DNA from 3 places in the Methylibium petroleiphilum PM1 genome. Region 3 is predicted to be linked to each of the others. Evidence: predicted binding sites of a transcription regulator. Region 3 holds the regulator's gene; each other region holds the start of a gene.
What was found. Region 3 encodes sigma-54, which starts transcription at its own class of promoters, with help from an activator protein. Its sites were predicted from a motif close to TGGCANGNAANCTGCTTT; they were not measured.

Region 1 (5,388 bases), 2.0 Mb from region 3:
CGGCCACGCGGTCGAGGTACTTCTGGTAGTTCTTCTCGTCGCCGCGTCGCTCGGGCTGGCCGTTGTTGTACTCCTGCTTCAGCGCCGTCAGGCGCTCCTCTTCGCGGCGCAGCTCGGTCTCGAGGATGCGGCGCTTGTCGGTGTCGCGCGCCCGCTGGTCGGCCGGGTCGACACGGCTGTCTGCGGGACGCGATTCGCCGCTCGGCGTGGCGGCCGGAGCGCGCCGCGCCGGCGCCTGGATCACCGTGATCGGCGCGCCCTCGAGCGTCTTGCAGCCCTTGGCGGCGGCCTCCTTCGGCGTGTAGGCGCTGGTGTACAGGTTGCCCGGGCACTTGTAGATGACGGGCTCCTGGGCCCCCGCGCCAGCGGCCGAGCTCACCAGCCCTGCCGCGACCAGCACGCGCAGTTCAACCGTCCATCGACTCATCCCGACTCCTTCATCCTGACGATCCGCAACAGCGCGACGCCCTGCGACCGGAGTATCCGGCATCCCGCATTCAACGCGCGGTGGGCGGCTGGAGCACACAGCGCCGCCAAGAAAAAGGGACGGCAGATGCCGTCCCTTGCTCACACGCGACTTGCGCGCCGGTCGGCGGGCCCGCAGGCCCGCCTCGGCGATCAGAGCGTGTAGTACATGTCGAACTCGACCGGATGGGTCGCCATGCGGAAGCGCGTGACTTCCTGCATCTTGAGGTCGATGTAGGCGTCGAGGTAGGAGTCGGTGAACACGCCCCCCTTGGTGAGGAAGGCACGGTCCTTCTCCAGGTACTCGAGCGCCTGCTCGAGGCTGGCGCAGACGGTCGGGATCTTCGCGTCCTCTTCCGGCGGCAGGTGGTACAGGTCCTTGGTGGCGGCTTCGCCCGGGTGGATCTTGTTCTCCACGCCGTCCAGGCCGGCCATCAGCAGCGCCGCGAAACCCAGGTAGGGGTTCATCAGGGGATCGGGGAAGCGCGCCTCGACACGACGGCCCTTCGGGTTCGCCACGTAGGGGATGCGGATCGAGGCCGAGCGGTTCTTGGCCGAGTAGGCCAGCTTCACCGGGGCTTCGAAGCCGGGCACCAGGCGCTTGTAGCTGTTGGTGCCGGGGTTCGTGATCGCGTTCAGCGCACGGGCGTGCTTGATGATGCCGCCGATGTAGAACAGCGCGAACTCGCTCAGGCCGGCGTAGCCGTCACCGGCGAACAGGTTCTTGCCGTCCTTCCAGACCGACTGGTGAACGTGCATGCCCGAGCCGTTGTCGCCGACGATGGGCTTGGGCATGAAGGTCGCGGTCTTGCCGTAGGCATGGGCCACGTTGTGGATCACGTACTTCTGCAGCTGCACCCAGTCGGCGCGCTGGATCAGCGTGCTGAACTTCGTGCCGATCTCCATCTGGCCGGCATTCGCCACCTCGTGGTGGTGCACCTCGACCGGGATGCCCAGGGATTCGAGGATCAGACACATCTCCGAACGCAGGTCCTGGCCCGAATCGACCGGCGGCACCGGGAAGTAGCCGCCCTTGACGGCCGGACGGAAGCCCGAGTTGCCATGCTCGTATTCCTTGCCGGTGTTCCAGGCGGCTTCCTCGCTCTCGATCTTGGCGAAGCAGCCCGACATGTCGTTGCTCCAGCGCACGCTGTCGAACACGAAGAACTCCGGCTCCGGGCCGAAGTAGGCGGCATCGCCCAGGCCCGAGGCCTTCATGTAGGCCTCGGCGCGCTTGGCAAGCGAGCGCGGGTCGCGCTCGTAGGCCTTGCCGTCGGCCGGGTCGATGACGTCGCAGGTCAGGATCAGCGTCGGCTCTTCGAAGAACGGGTCGATGTTGGCCGTGTTCGGGTCGGGCATCAGCTGCATGTCGGAGGCTTCGATGCCCTTCCAGCCGGCGATCGAAGAGCCATCGAAGGCGTGGCCCGACGTGAACTTGTCTTCGTCGAAATGCGAGACGGGCACGGATACGTGCTGCTCTTTGCCGCGGGTGTCGGTGAAACGGAAATCAACGAACTTGATCTCGTTTTCCTTCACCATCTTCATCACGTCGGCGACGGTCTTGTTGGCCATCAGGTGCTCCTAGCGGGACGTTGTGTCGGTGTGGGGGAAATGGGGCTGAGAGGCCCCGGCAATGGCCGGAAAGGGCTCTTGGAAATTTAGCAGAAACCATGCCCAGGACAGGAGCACGAACGGTGCACGCGTGCGCCTCGACGGCCCATGGACGGCAAGGCGGATCGATCAGGCACCAATTCAACGCGGATTACGCACCTTAACCGGGCGATTCCGGGCGTCGTCATCGCACCATTTCGGGGCCTAGCCTGGCTCCGTGGTTGGCCAGTCCCTCCAGCAGCACGGCGTAGGCGCGACCCAGCGAGAGCGCGTTGGCGCCCTTCACGCCGAGCTCGATGTGGCGCCCGTGCTCCGGGTGGTCGACGCTCGGGAGGCTGAACACCTTGACGTCGCCGAACTCGGCCTCGATGGCCTCCATCAGCGGCGTCAGCGTGGCCTCCATGGCGCCGTAGACGATCACCGAGCGCTCGGCCTGGCCGCCGCCGCGCAGGTGACCGTAGTGCGTGTCGAGCACCCAGGCCATCATCGGCCACGCCATCACCGGGAAGCCGGGGACGAAATGCACGGCACCGCCGGCCGGACCGTCGAGTGTGAAACCGGCGATCTTGTTGTACGGATTGGGGATGAGGCGCGCGCCTTCGGGGAACACGCCCATGTTGAGCCGGTGGCGGTTGTCGTCGCGATCGGGTTCGTAGGGTAGGCCCTGCTCCGCCGCCACATCGCGCATGCGCTCGAGGATGAGGTCGCGCGCCTGCGGGTGCAACGCCAGCGGCACGCCGAGCGCCGCCGCCGCGCACTGGCGCGTGTGGTCGTCCGGCGTCGCGCCGATGCCGCCGCAGGAGAACACCGCCGCACCGCTGGCGAAGGCGTCGCGCAGGTCCGCGGTGATGCGCGCGCGGTCATCGCCGGCGTAGCGCGCCCAGGCCAGCTGCAGGCCGCGTTCGGCCAGCAGTTCGATGGTCTTGGCGAGGTGCTTGTCCTGGCGCTTGCCCGACAGGATCTCGTCCCCGATGATCAGCAGTCCGAATTCCATGTTCGTTTTCCCTCGGCGGCCACTCAGACCGGCGGCAGCGCCGGCGGCGCCGCCGGCACGGCATCGATCCCGATCGCATCAGGCCGCGGCGGCGTCAGCGCGGCACTGCGTTCGCGCAGCGCCTGCAGCTCGGCCAGGCAGTAGTGGCTGAACCACAGCGACGAGAACGCGAACACCAGCGTGTACAGCCACACCGACACCACGATCAGCACCGGCGCGAACACCAGCAGCGCGGCGCTCACCGCCCACACCAGCGCGGGCGCTGCACCCAGGTAGCCGGTGACGATGCCGATGCCCAGCAGCGGCAGGCGGTGCACGCGCATCAGTTCGCGCCGCTCGTCGCGCGTCGCGTGCTCGGCGAGCGCATCGAAACTCATCACGCGGTAGCTGAGCCAGCCCCAGATCAGCGGAGGCAGCAACAGCACCAGCGGCGGCACGAGCCACAGCGGCATCGAGATCACCAGCGCGCCCACCGCCAGCAAGGTCGCGCCCAGCGAGTACAGCACGCTGCGCCACACCGGCTCGCCATGCCGGCGTTCGAGCGCGGCGAAGCGCCGCTGCGCCACCAGGTCGACCAGCCTGGGCATCATGATCAGGGCCACCGCGAGCAGCGACAGGATCACCAGCGCAGGCACCGCCAGCGCCAGCACGATCAGCGGCGCGACCAGGGTCCGCAGGCTGCCCGCGCCGACCGATTCGAGCCAGCCGAGCGCACTGCCGGTCAGCGACCAGGCATCAAGCTGGGTGCGCACGGCGATCAGCGCACTCTCCCAGAAGAAGTAGCCCAGGACCGCGGCCAGCACGCCGGTCAGCAGCAGCGGCAGCACCGACAGCCAGATGACGCGCGGGTGCAGACAGTAGGCGGCGGCCCGCCAGAAGGAATCGACCAGTTGCTTCATCCGATGAGCATACCCAAGGGCCGCCGGACGCGCCGTCGCTCAGGCACGCCCGAACAGGCGCTGCAACCCGCGCAATTGCTGGGCCCAGAAGCCGCGGCCGTAGTCGCGCGCGCCCTCGCCAGGCAGCTGGTCGCGCACGCCGGTCGGGTCGTAGCGGTTCTCGAAGTTCGCGGTGCCGAAGAGCACGTCCCACAGCGGGAACAGCACCGCGAAGTTGTGGCCGCCGAGCGTGCCCTGCCCGTTCGACTCGTGGCCCAGCCCGATGCTGTGGTGCAGGCGGTGGAAGCGCGGGCTGGTCAGCAGACGCTCGCCGACGCGACCGAAGCTCAGGCGCAGGTTTGCGTGCTGCAGGTTCTCCAGCAGCTGGGTGACCGCGACGACCGCGATGAACTGGCCCGGCGGGACGCCGATCGCCCGCGCCAGCAGCACCAGCAGCGCGTCGCGCAGCAGGTCGTCGAGCAGGTGGTTGCGGCTGTCGCTCCACATCGTCATCTGGCGCTGGCTGTGGTGCAGCGCATGCAGCGCCCACCAGGCGTTCAGGCCGTGCTGGCCCCGGTGGATCCAGTAGTCGGCGAGGTCGAACACCAGCAGGTAGGCCACGAAAGCGAACAGCGCCGTGTCGCTGACGCCCGGCCACGCGGGAGCCATCCACTGATCGAGCTGCCAGCCGCCGTAGCCCCGCACGCTGAGCGCGCCGAACAGCGCGTCCCACAGCGGATCGACGGCGAAGAACAGCGCCACACGGAACAGGCCCAGGCGGTGCAGCAGCGTGTACAGCACGTCCACGCGCACGGCGCGCCGGTCCACCACCGGTTCCACCGGCCGCCAGCGCTCCAGCGGTGCAATGACCGCGAGCATCACCGTCAGCTGCAACAGGCCGACCAGCAGCCAGCCGGTGGCATCGAAGCCGTCCTCGAGCAGGTTGCCGAAGCCGAGCGAGAACAGCAAGGGCTGCACCACGGCCTCGAACAAGGCCTGTTGGGCCTGCGCGAACAGATCGGTCAGGGTATCCATCGGCGGACTCAATGCAGCGGATGGGCCGAGATCCAGGCGCGGTAGTCGGGATGCTCGCGCAGGGTCGCGAAGCACAGCCCGCGGGCCTTCAGGCCCTCGATCAGCGGCTCCAGCACCGCCGGCGCCCAGGCGTCCTGGCGCGACCAGATCCCCAGGTGGGCCAGGAGGATGTCACCCGCCCGGATGTCGCGCAGCGCCTTCGACAGCAGCTGCGCGTTCGGGTACTTGTCGCTCGGCAGCTCGTCGCCCAGGAAGCCGGCCGGCGACCACGGCACGTGCTTGTAGCCGCAGGTTTCGGCCGCTTTCAGCAAGGCCGGCGAGGTGCGTCCGGCCGGCGCGCGGAACAGCGGCAGCGCCGGCTGCCCGGTCATCTGCTCGAAGCGCTGCAGCGGCCGCTTCAGCGCC
Region 2 (5,388 bases), 470 kb from region 3:
GTTGGTGTAGTAGGCCGACAGGCTGGATGCCGCGGCGTAGCCGGCGACGCCCGGCAGCAGCAGCGCCAGCGGCAGCACCGCGCCGGCATAGGCCGGGCCCAGCACGGCCGGCAGTGCGAACGCGGCACCCGCGTACAACAGCGGCGCTGCCAGCAGCGTCGCGAGCAGGTTCACCTGCACGGCGCGCAGCGTGGTCCAGGCAGCCTGTTGCGCGTCGGGCGCGCCGATGCGGTGGTAGGCCGACACGGTGACCGCCGACGACAGCAGCCACAGCAGTTCGGCCACCTGCACCGCCACCGAGTAGACGCCCGTCTCGGCGAGCCCGCCGTGGCGCTCCAGCAGGAACAGCGTGGCGCGGTAGTTCAGCAGGCTGACCAGGTTGGTCGCGCCGATCGTCGCCACGAAGCGCCAACGATCGCGCAGCACGCCGCGCTGCGGCGCGGCCGGGCCGGCATCGCGCCTCGCAGCCCAGCCGGTGCCGATGCCGACCAGCGCCTTGCCGAGCACCCAGGCCGCCAGCACCGCGAGCACGGTCGGCGCCGCGCCCGCCGACGGCCACGCGGCCCCTGCGGCGAGCAACAGTGCCAGCACGAGGACCGGCGCCGCCACCTGCGGCACGTTGAGCGGGCCCATGCGCCCCTGGCCCAGCCACAGGCCGCTGGCGGTCGGCACCAGCAGCAGGAAGGGGGCAGCCAGCGCGAGCAGCCACAGGTGGCGGTAGGGCGCCGCCTCCGAACCGGCCGACACGGCCAGCAGGCCCGCGGCAGCCGCCAGCCCCAGCCCCAGCGCCGCGCGCAACAGCGCGGCGAGCAGCGGTGCCGGCGGCACCTCGCGGTGCGACACCTCGCGCGCCAGCAGCAGACCCAGCCCGGAAAACAACGTCAGCAGCGCGGCCTCCACCGCCACGAACAGCGCGAACGCCCCCTGCACCGCCGGACCGAGCCGGGCCACCGTGACCAGGATGGCCAGGCCGAGCAACACCGCGGCGAAGCGCGCCGCCAGATTCAGGGCGGCGCCACGGGCGAGCGAGCGGGGCGGCATCGGGGCGGTCGGCGACGGAAGGGGCGGCGTCCGATTGTCGGGGACGGCGCGGCCCGGCCGCGCCTCGACCGGTGGCCCCGGCCGGTGGCACGGAGCCAGTCTCTAAAATCCGCCGCTTGCCCGCCGCGTGCGCCCTGCCCGCGTGCCGCCGCTCCCAGGACCACCCCATGACCACCACGCCCCCGAACGCCGCCACGCCCGGCACCGACGACAACCAGCTGATCGCCGAACGCCGCGAGAAGCTCGCTGCACTGCGTGCGCAGGCCCAGGCCACGGGGAGAGCCGCCTTCCCCAATGACTTCAAGCCGGGCGACCATGCCGTCGACCTGCACCGCCTGCACGAGGGCAAGAGCGCCGAGGAGCTGGAGGCGCTGGCCATCCCGGCCCGCATCGCCGGCCGCATGATGCTCAAGCGCGTGATGGGCAAGGCCTGCTTCGCGACGCTGCAGGACGGCTCGGGCCGCATCCAGCTCTACATCACGTCCGACGCCGTCGGCCCGGAGGCGCTGGCCGCCTTCAAGCACTGGGACCTGGGCGACATCCTCGGCGCCGAGGGCACGCTGTTCAAGACCCGCACCGGCGAGCTGAGCCTCAAGGTCGGCACGATCCGGCTGCTGACCAAGAGCCTGCGGCCACTGCCCGACAAGTTCCACGGCATGGCCGACCAGGAGCTCAAGTACCGCCAGCGCGAGGTCGACCTGATCATGGACGAGGCCTCGCGCGAGCGCTTCCGCGCGCGCAGCAAGGCCGTGAGCTCGATCCGGCAGTTCATGGTCGAGCACGGCTTCCTCGAGGTCGAGACGCCGATGCTGCACCCCATCCCCGGCGGCGCGAACGCCAAGCCCTTCGTGACGCACCACAACGCGCTCGACCAGCAGATGTTCCTGCGCATCGCGCCCGAGCTCTACCTGAAGCGGCTGGTGGTGGGCGGCTTCGAGCGGGTGTTCGAGATCAACCGCAACTTCCGCAACGAGGGCGTGTCGGTCCGGCACAACCCCGAGTTCACGATGATGGAGTTCTACGCGGCCTACTGGACCCACCACGACCTGATGGACTTCACCGAGCAGATCCTGCGCCACGCCGCGCGCAAGGCGGTGGGCACGGCGCAGCTCGCCTACGGTGGGCAGGCCGTCGACCTGGAATCGCCGTTCGCGCGGCTCTCGGTGCGCGACTCGCTGATCGCCCATGCAGGATTGAGCGCGGCGGAAGCCGCCGACACCACGGTGCTGCGCGCGAAGCTCGAAGCGCATGGCGAGAAGGCTCCGGCGCACTGGTCGCTCGCCGAACTGCAGTTCGGCCTGTTCGAGGCGGCCGTCGAGGAAAAGCTGTGGCAGCCGACCTTCATCGTCGACTACCCGGTGGAGGTGTCGCCGCTGGCCCGCGCCTCCGATGCCGACCCGACGATCACCGAGCGCTTCGAGCTCTTCATCACCGGCCGCGAGTTCGGCAACGGCTTCTCGGAGCTCAACGACCCCGAGGACCAGGCCGCGCGCTTCGCGGCCCAGGCCTCGAACAAGGACGCCGGTGACGAGGAGGCGATGTACTTCGACACCGACTACATCCGCGCGCTCGAGCACGGCCTGCCGCCCACCGGCGGCTGCGGCATCGGCATCGACCGACTGATGATGCTGTTGACCGACTCGCCGAACATCCGCGACGTGATCCTGTTCCCCGCGCTGCGGCGCGAGGGCTGAGCCGAGCCGAACCGCGCACGCCACGGCGTCGCATCGATGCAGGGCGCCGATGCCCGCATCGATGCGGATCTTCGTCGCCTCATCCTATGCAGTTGATCGCATAGGTTGATTTCCTGCGCGCCTGCTCCGCTGTTGCTCCACCAGGTAGCAAGTGACGCCGCCGCGACCCTGGATGGCGCAGCCGGTAGCAATCCTTCTTCGCGATTACTGCAATGGATCGGTCGTTGCGCGGCCCCGTGTGCCGCGTGGCACGAACCCTGCCCTGTCAGACCCCAAGGCAACCGGCACGCGGCCCCTGCAGTCGCAAACGACGGATTACCCGCTCATCCCACTTTCTTTGGAGACACCCCATGCGCTACGCCCCTCCCGGCTCCTCCGATTCCAAGGTCGCCTTCAAGGCCCAGTACGACAACTTCATCGGCGGCAAGTTCGTGGCCCCCGTGAAGGGACAGTATTTCGACGTGATCACGCCGATCACCGGCAAGACCTACACCCGCGCCGCCCGTTCGGGCCCGGAGGACATCGAGCTGGCGCTCGACGCCGCCCACGCCGCCGCCGACAAGTGGGGCCGCACCTCGGCCGCCGAGCGCGCCAACGTGCTGCTGAAGATCGCCGACCGCATCGACGCCAACGTGGAACTGCTGGCCTACGCGGAATCGGTGGACAACGGCAAGCCGATGCGCGAAACGCTCAACGCCGACATCCCGCTGAGCGCCGACCACTTCCGCTACTTCGCCGGCTGCGTGCGCGCGCAGGAAGGCGGCGTCAGCGAGATCGACGAAACCACGGTGGCCTACCACTTCCACGAGCCGCTCGGCGTCGTCGGCCAGATCATTCCCTGGAACTTCCCGATCCTGATGGCCGCCTGGAAGCTGGCGCCGGCCCTGGGCGCCGGTAACTGCGTGGTGCTGAAGCCGGCCGAGTCGACCCCGGTGAGCATCCTGGTGCTGGCCGAGCTGATCGCCGACCTGCTGCCGCCGGGCGTGCTGAACATCGTCAACGGCCTCGGTCGTGAAGCCGGCATGCCGCTGGCCACCAGCAAGCGCATCGCCAAGATCGCCTTCACCGGCTCCACCTCCACCGGCCGCGTGATCGCGCAGGCCGCCGCCAACAGCCTGATCCCGGCCACGCTGGAGCTGGGCGGCAAGTCGCCGAACGTGTTCTTCGCCGACGTGATGGACAAGGACGACGCCTTCCTCGACAAGGCGATCGAGGGCCTGGTGCTGTTCGCGTTCAACCAGGGCGAGGTCTGCACCTGCCCGTCGCGCGCGCTGATCCACGAGTCGATCTACGACAAGTTCATGGAGCGCGCCCTCAAGCGCGTGGCCGCGATCAAGCAGGGCAGCCCGCTCGACACCGACACGATGATCGGCGCGCAGGCCTCGAAGGAACAGCTGACCAAGATCCTGTCCTACCTCGACCTGGGCAAGCAGGAAGGCGCGCAGGTGCTGATCGGCGGCCAGCAGGCCCAGATGAGCGGCGACCTCGACGGCGGCTACTACGTGCAGCCCACCATCTTCAAGGGCCACAACAAGATGCGCATCTTCCAGGAGGAGATCTTCGGCCCGGTGCTGGCCGTGACCACCTTCAAGGACGAGGCGGAAGCCCTCGCCATCGCCAACGACACGCTGTACGGCCTGGGCGCCGGCGTGTGGAGCCGCAACGGCAACGTGGCCTACCGTATGGGCCGCGCCATCAAGGCCGGTCGCGTGTGGACCAACTGCTACCACGCCTACCCCGCGCACGCCGCCTTCGGCGGCTACAAGGAGTCGGGCATCGGCCGCGAGAACCACAAGGTCATGCTCGACCACTACCAGCAGACCAAGAACCTGCTGGTCAGCTACAGCGAGAACAAGCTCGGCTTCTTCTGATCGCGAAGCCGGCGCTGCGCCTGCAAACCAGAGGGGGTGGGCATCCACCCCCTTTTTCCATGGGTGATCCACATGGTCGACAAAGTCATTGCCACACCCGCGACGGTCGAGCTCATCGAGCTGCTCAAGCGGAAACATGGCGAACTCATGTTCCACCAGTCGGGCGGATGCTGCGACAACAGCGCCGCCAACTGCTACCTGCCGGGCGAACTCACCATCGGTGCCGGTGACGTGTACCTCGGCGACATCGGCGGCTGCCCGTTCTACATCAGCAAGTCGCAGTACGAGTACTGGCGGCACACCCAGCTGATCATCGACGTGATCGACGGCCACGGCGGCGGCACCTTCTCGCTCGAGGGGCCGGAAGGCAAGGCCTTCCACACCCGGTCGAGGCTGTTCACCGACGAGGAGTTCGCGCAGATCCTGGAGGACGAGCGCGCTGCCGCTCAGCGGTGACGGAACACCGGCTTGCGCTTGTTCGCGAAGGCGTCCATGCCTTCCTTCTGGTCCTCGGTGCCGAACAGCGACTGGAACATGCGCCGCTCGAACCACACGCCGTCCGACAGCGGCGACTCGTAGGCGCGGTTCACGCACTCCTTGGCCACCAGGATGGCCGGCAACCCCATCGCGCCGATCGCGTCCGCCGCCTCCTGGGCCTCGGCCAGCAGGCGATCGGCCGGCACCACGCGTGACACCAGGCCGGCGCGCTCGGCCTCGGCCGCATCCATCATGCGTGCCGTCAGCACCAGGTCCATCGCCTTGGCCTTGCCGACCGCCCGCGG
Region 3 (5,388 bases):
TCGATCGGGCCGTTCCACATCGGCACGCGCCGGCTCTCCTTCAGGCGCATCGCCTGCGGCAGCTTCATGTCGGGGCTGAGCACCCAGGCGGTCCAGCCCGGGTAGGCGCGCTTCCAGTGGGTGGCGAGGCGGGTGAAGAACTCGTGGGCCGAGGCGCCGTCCGGCCCCGTCGCCGCGTGAGCCCTTGGGGTCGATGCGCTCGCCATAGGGCGGGTTGAGCATCAGCGTGCCGCGTTCGGCGGGGGCGGCGCGCTGCAGCGCGTCGACCGTCTTCAGCTCGATCGCGGCAGCGACGCCGGCGCGTGCCGCGTTGCGCGCCGCGAAATCGGTCATGCGGAAGGCCACGTCGCCGGCGAAGATGGGCACCGCGCTGGCATGCACGGCCGCCCGCGCGGCCTCGCGCAGCTCGCGCCAGGCACGCTGGGTGCCGGCGTCGCGGAACGGCCCGAGGCGCTCGAACGCGAAGCGCCGCAGCGAGCCGGGGGCAATGCCGCAGGCGATCTGCGCCGCCTCGATCGCGATCGTGCCGGAGCCGCACACCGGGTCGAGCAGCGGGCCGTCGGCCTCGCGGCCCTGCCAGCCGGCGGCGGCCAGCATCGCGGCAGCCAGCGTCTCCTTCAGTGGCGCCTCGCCCTGGTCCTCGCGCCAGCCGCGCTTGAACAGCGCCTCGCCCGAGGTGTCGACATACAGCGTGGCGTGCTCGGGCGCTAGGTGCAGCAGCAGCGGCAGGTCGGGGCGGCGGGTGTCGACGCTCGGGCGCGCGCCGAGCGCGTCGCGCATCGCGTCGCAGACACCGTCCTTGATGCGCAGCGCGGCGAAGTTCAGGCTCTTGAGCGGCGCGCGCTGCGCGGTCACGTCCACCTTCAGGGTCTGCGTCGGCGTGATCCAGTCGGGCCAGCGCGGGCTGCGGGCCAACGCGTACAGGTCGTCCTCGCTGCGGTAGGGCGCATCGGCCACCTGCCACAGCACGCGCTGGGCGAGCCGGCTGCCCAGGTTGAGTGCCATCGCCTCGCGCGGGCCGCCGCGCACCATCACGCCGCCGCGCTGCGTCTGCGCCGCCGCGCCCGGCAGCAGCCGGGCCACCTCGTCGGCGAGCAGCGCCTCGACGCCGGCCGCGCAGGGGAGGAACAAGGAGGACGACGGGGCGTCGGGCGGAAGGGCGACGTTCATGCGTGCAGAGGGGTTCGAGGGTTGCGCTCGCGCCTCGGTCGACACCGGGCGGGGCGCCGGGTCTTGTTGCCGGTTCGGGCCCGAGACCTCGTCGTTACATCATCGTGCGCCGCAGGTTGGCCGGCGCGATCTTCAGCGCCTCGCGGTACTTCGCCACCGTGCGGCGCGCCACCTGGATGCCCTGCTCTTCCAGCATGCTGCTGAGCTGGCTGTCCGACAGCGGCTTCTTGGCATCCTCGGCACTGACCAGCTGCTTGATCAGCGCACGCACCGCGGTGCTCGACGCATTGCCACCGGCCTCGGTGTTGAGCGAGGAGCCGAAGAAATACTTCAGCTCGAAGGTGCCGTAGGGCGTGGACATGTACTTGGCGGTGGTCACGCGCGAGATGGTCGACTCGTGCAGACCCAGCTCGTCGGCGATCTCGCGCAGCACCAGTGGCTTCATCGCGATCGCGCCGTGGCTGAAGAAGGCCTTCTGCCGCTCGACGATGGCCTGCGACACGCGCTGGATGGTGTCGAAGCGCTGCAGGATGTTCTTCATGAACCAGCGCGCCTCCTGCAGCCGCGAGCTCAGGCCCGCGCCCGATTCGGTGCGCGCGCCCCGCTGCTGCTTGATGGCCTGGGCGTAGAGGTCGTTGATGCGCAGCTTGGGCATCACGTCGGGGTTGAGCACCACGCGCCAGCCGCGGCCGGCCTTCTGCACGATGACATCGGGCACGATGATGTTGGCCTCGGCCTTGGTGAAGGGCCGGCCGGGCTTGGGCTCGCAGCGCACGATCAGCGCCTGCGCGGCCTTCAGCAGCTCCTCGTCGGCGCCGGTGGCCGCCATCAGCTTCTTGCCGTCGCGCCGCGCCAGCAACTCGAGGTGGTACTTGCAGATCAGGATCGCGATCATCTGCGCCTCGCAGCGCGGTCCGGCCCGCAGCTGCAGCGTCAGGCACTCCGACAGGTCGCGCGCACCGACGCCCAGCGGCTCCAGGTTGTGCAGCCACTTCAGCGCGCAGCGCAGGCGGTCGAGCAGCTCCTCGACCGCGATGTCGTCCTCGTCGCCGGCCAGGCGCTGGGCGATCTCTTCCAGGGGGTCGGCCAGGTAGCCGTCCTCGTCGAGCGATTCGATCAGCACCATCACCGCGCCGCGGTCCTCGTCGCTCAGGCGCATGCCGCGCAACTGGTCGCGCAGGTGGTCCTGCAGGCTCACCCCGGCGCTGCTGCGCTCCATGGGGTCGAACTCGTCGCTGTCGTTGTTGCCGGCCTTGCCGGGCGTCTCGCGGATGCCGTCGAAGTCCTCGCGCTCGGTGCCGTTCTCCCAGTCCTCGCGCTCGGTGGTGCCGAACTCGGCCGCATCCACCGCGACCGGCTCGGGGTCGGCGGCCACCTCGGACCCCGAGCCCTCCCAGGCGTCATCGGCCTGGCGCTCCGTGGCCGTGGCGCGCTCCACCGGCGCGTCGAACGGGGTCGGCGCATCTTCCTCCACTTCGAGGAAGGGGTTCTGCTCCAGCATCTGCTCGACTTCCTGGTGAAGCTCGAGCGTGGAAAGCTGCAGCAGCCGGATCGACTGCTGAAGCTGCGGCGTGAGCGCCAGATGCTGCGAAAAACGGACCTGCAGGGAAGGCTTCATCACATCCTGAAGTGCTCGCCGAGGTAGACCTTGCGGACGTCGGCGTTCTCGACGATCTGCTCGGGGGTGCCTTCGGCCAGCACGCGTCCTTCGCTGATGATGTAGGCGCGGTGGCAGATGCCCAGGGTCTCGCGCACGTTGTGGTCGGTGATCAGCACGCCGATACCGCGGCTCTTGAGGAAGCCGATGATTCGCTGGATCTCGATCACCGCGATCGGATCGACGCCGGCGAACGGCTCGTCGAGCAGGATGAAGCGCGGCTGCGTGGCCAGCGCGCGGGCGATCTCGACGCGCCGCCGCTCGCCGCCCGACAGTGCCGGTGCCGGGCTGTCGCGCAGCTTGTCGATCGACAGGTCGTGCAGCAGGCCGTCGAGCAGCTCGTCGATGCGTGCCTTGGTGTAGGCCTTGCCGCGCTCGTCGAACTGCAGCTCCAGCACCGCGCGGATGTTCTCCTCGACGGTGAGCTTGCGGAAGATCGAGGCTTCCTGCGGCAGGTAGGACAGCCCGAGGCGCGAGCGCTGGTGGATCGGCAGGCGCTCGATCGGCGCGCCGTCGATGCGGATCTCGCCGGCGTCGGCGCGCACCAGGCCCACGATCATGTAGAAGCTGGTGGTCTTGCCGGCGCCGTTCGGGCCCAGCAGGCCCACCACCTCGCCGGCCGCAACGGCCAGGTGCACGTCCTTGACGACCTTGCGGGCGCCGTAGCTCTTCTGCAGTCCGCGAGCCTCCAGGCGGCTCGCCATCGCCGTGTTCATGGCCGCGTCCCCGCCCCGGAGTTGGGCGCAGAAGCCGGGTTCTCGCGCGGCGTCAGCACGCCGCGCACCCGGCCTGGCGCGGCCGCGGAGGCCGGGCCGCCGAGCACCTGGAAGACCTCGGTCACGTTGTCGTAGGAGATGGTGTTGCCGGCCACTTCGTCGGCCAGCGTGCTGCCGCGGAAGCGCCGCAGCACGGCCTGGTTCACGAGCCGCACGGTGTCGCCGCGGCCGTCGTACTCGAGGCGCTCGGCCTCGCCCTCGATGTACTCGTCGTTGCTGCCGCGCTTCTGGCGGAAGTAGGCACGCTTGTTCGGCCAGCCGGTCGCCACCGCGGACTGGTAGCCCTCGGGACTCTGGCGCACCTCCACGCGGTCGGCGCGGATGACGATGCTGCCCTTGGTGATCTCGACGTTGCCCGACAGGATGTTCAATTGCTTGACCTCGTCGACCCGGGCCGAGTCGGCAGTGAAGGCCAGCGGCTGGGTGCGGTCAGCCTTTTCGGCGGCGAAGGCCGGCAGCAGGGCCAGCCCCAGCACCGCCAGGACGGCCCGGCAAACAGGCTGCGCCAGCAAGGTGCACCGCGATGCAGGATAGGGGGTCGGAGCGGACATGGAGGGAATCGGCATGAATCTTGCTGCCGATTCTAGGGTGAGTTCGACCGCTTGCCACGGCCGGCCGCCGCTCCGGCGGCCGCTGTCGCGTCGACGCCAAACGAGGGTCAGCCGCCCTTGCGGATCTGCGCGATCAGGTGGTCGGTGATCGCCAGCGCGCGGTCGTTGCTGCCGGCCAGCGAACCCGAGGTGTAGTAGGACCCGTTGATGCCGATCGCCGGCGTGCCGTCGATCTTGTAGCCGGCCGACAGCGCGGCGGCCTGGCGGGCCTTGGTCTGCACCGAGAACGAGTTCATCACGTCGAGGAACTTGGCCTTGTCGACGCCATTCTTCGCCACGAAGTCGCCGATCGCCTCGGGCGTGTTCAGCGGATTGCGTTCGACGTGCATCGCGGTGAAGACCTTGCGGTGCAGGGTGTCGACCAGCCCCAGGGCCTCGATCGCGAAGTACAGCTTCTGGTGCAGCACGAACGGCACCTCGCGGAAGGCGACCGGCAGGCGCCGGAAGGTGATGTCCGGCGGCAGCTTCTTGACCCAGGTTTCGAGCATCGGCTCGAAGGCGTGGCAGTGCGGGCAGCCGTACCAGAAGAACTCCACGACCTCGAGCTTCTTCGGGTCCTGCGTCGGCTGGCGCTGCGACAGCTTCACGTAGTCCTTGCCCTCGACCGGACCGCCCTGGGCGTGGCCGAAGGCCGGCAGCAGTCCGACGCAGGTGGTGGCCAGCGACAGGGTCGTGAAGTCACGACGGTTCATGAGCATCCTTTCAGCGTTCAGACAGACGCAGCGGTGGAGTCGTCCCCACGCCGCGAAGTTCATTTCTGCACCCGCACCAGCGCCGACACCATGCCGGCGCCGTCCAGCGTTTCCTTCACCTTCTCGGCCTCGGCGCGCTGCACGAACGGGCCGACGCGCACACGGTACATCGTCCGGCCCGATTGCTCGCGCTCGGTGATCTTGGACTCGAAGCCCTGGATCGCCAGCTTGGCGCGCTGGGCCTCGGCTTCCTCGGTGCGCGCGTAGGCGCCGACCTGCACGAAATAGACAAACGCCTCGGACGCGCCGGTGGTGGACAGGTCCGGGCCGGGCCGGGCCGGGCCGCCGCCGAGGATCGCGGCCGGGTCACGGCCGTCGGGCGCCGGCCGTGCCGTGCCGGTGGCCGGACCCGAGGCCGCGGGCGCCACCGGGACACCGGCGCCGGAGGCGGCTGGCGCCGGCTTCTTGCCATGCAGCGGCGT

Region 1: glnA (type I glutamate--ammonia ligase) is a predicted target of sigma-54. The motif match lies at 2,124-2,141, and genes of this name have one in related genera.
Region 2: adh (aldehyde dehydrogenase) is a predicted target of sigma-54. The motif match lies at 2,982-2,999, and genes of this name have one in related genera.

What each region holds. Positions count from the first base shown of each region.
Region 1 is NC_008825.1:2,220,818-2,226,205, forward strand. Features, by position in the region: gene MPE_RS10460 (hypothetical protein) at 1-427, opposite strand, end outside; gene glnA (type I glutamate--ammonia ligase) at 619-2,037, opposite strand; gene MPE_RS10470 (competence/damage-inducible protein A) at 2,261-3,070, opposite strand; gene MPE_RS10475 (EI24 domain-containing protein) at 3,094-3,969, opposite strand; gene MPE_RS10480 (sterol desaturase family protein) at 4,009-4,983, opposite strand; gene MPE_RS10485 (polysaccharide deacetylase family protein) at 4,992-5,388, opposite strand, start outside.
Region 2 is NC_008825.1:628,363-633,750, reverse strand. Features, by position in the region: gene MPE_RS24510 (lipopolysaccharide biosynthesis protein) at 1-1,041, opposite strand, end outside; gene lysS (lysine--tRNA ligase) at 1,209-2,735, shown strand; gene adh (aldehyde dehydrogenase) at 3,086-4,606, shown strand; gene MPE_RS03010 (DUF779 domain-containing protein) at 4,679-5,062, shown strand; gene MPE_RS03005 (enoyl-CoA hydratase) at 5,053-5,388, opposite strand, start outside.
Region 3 is NC_008825.1:154,507-159,894, forward strand. Features, by position in the region: partial or broken gene MPE_RS00725 (THUMP domain-containing class I SAM-dependent RNA methyltransferase) at 1-1,170, opposite strand, end outside; gene MPE_RS00730 (RNA polymerase factor sigma-54) at 1,265-2,788, opposite strand; gene lptB (LPS export ABC transporter ATP-binding protein) at 2,788-3,543, opposite strand; gene lptA (lipopolysaccharide transport periplasmic protein LptA) at 3,540-4,154, opposite strand; gene MPE_RS00745 (thiol:disulfide interchange protein DsbA/DsbL) at 4,262-4,906, opposite strand; gene MPE_RS00750 (SPOR domain-containing protein) at 4,966-5,388, opposite strand, start outside.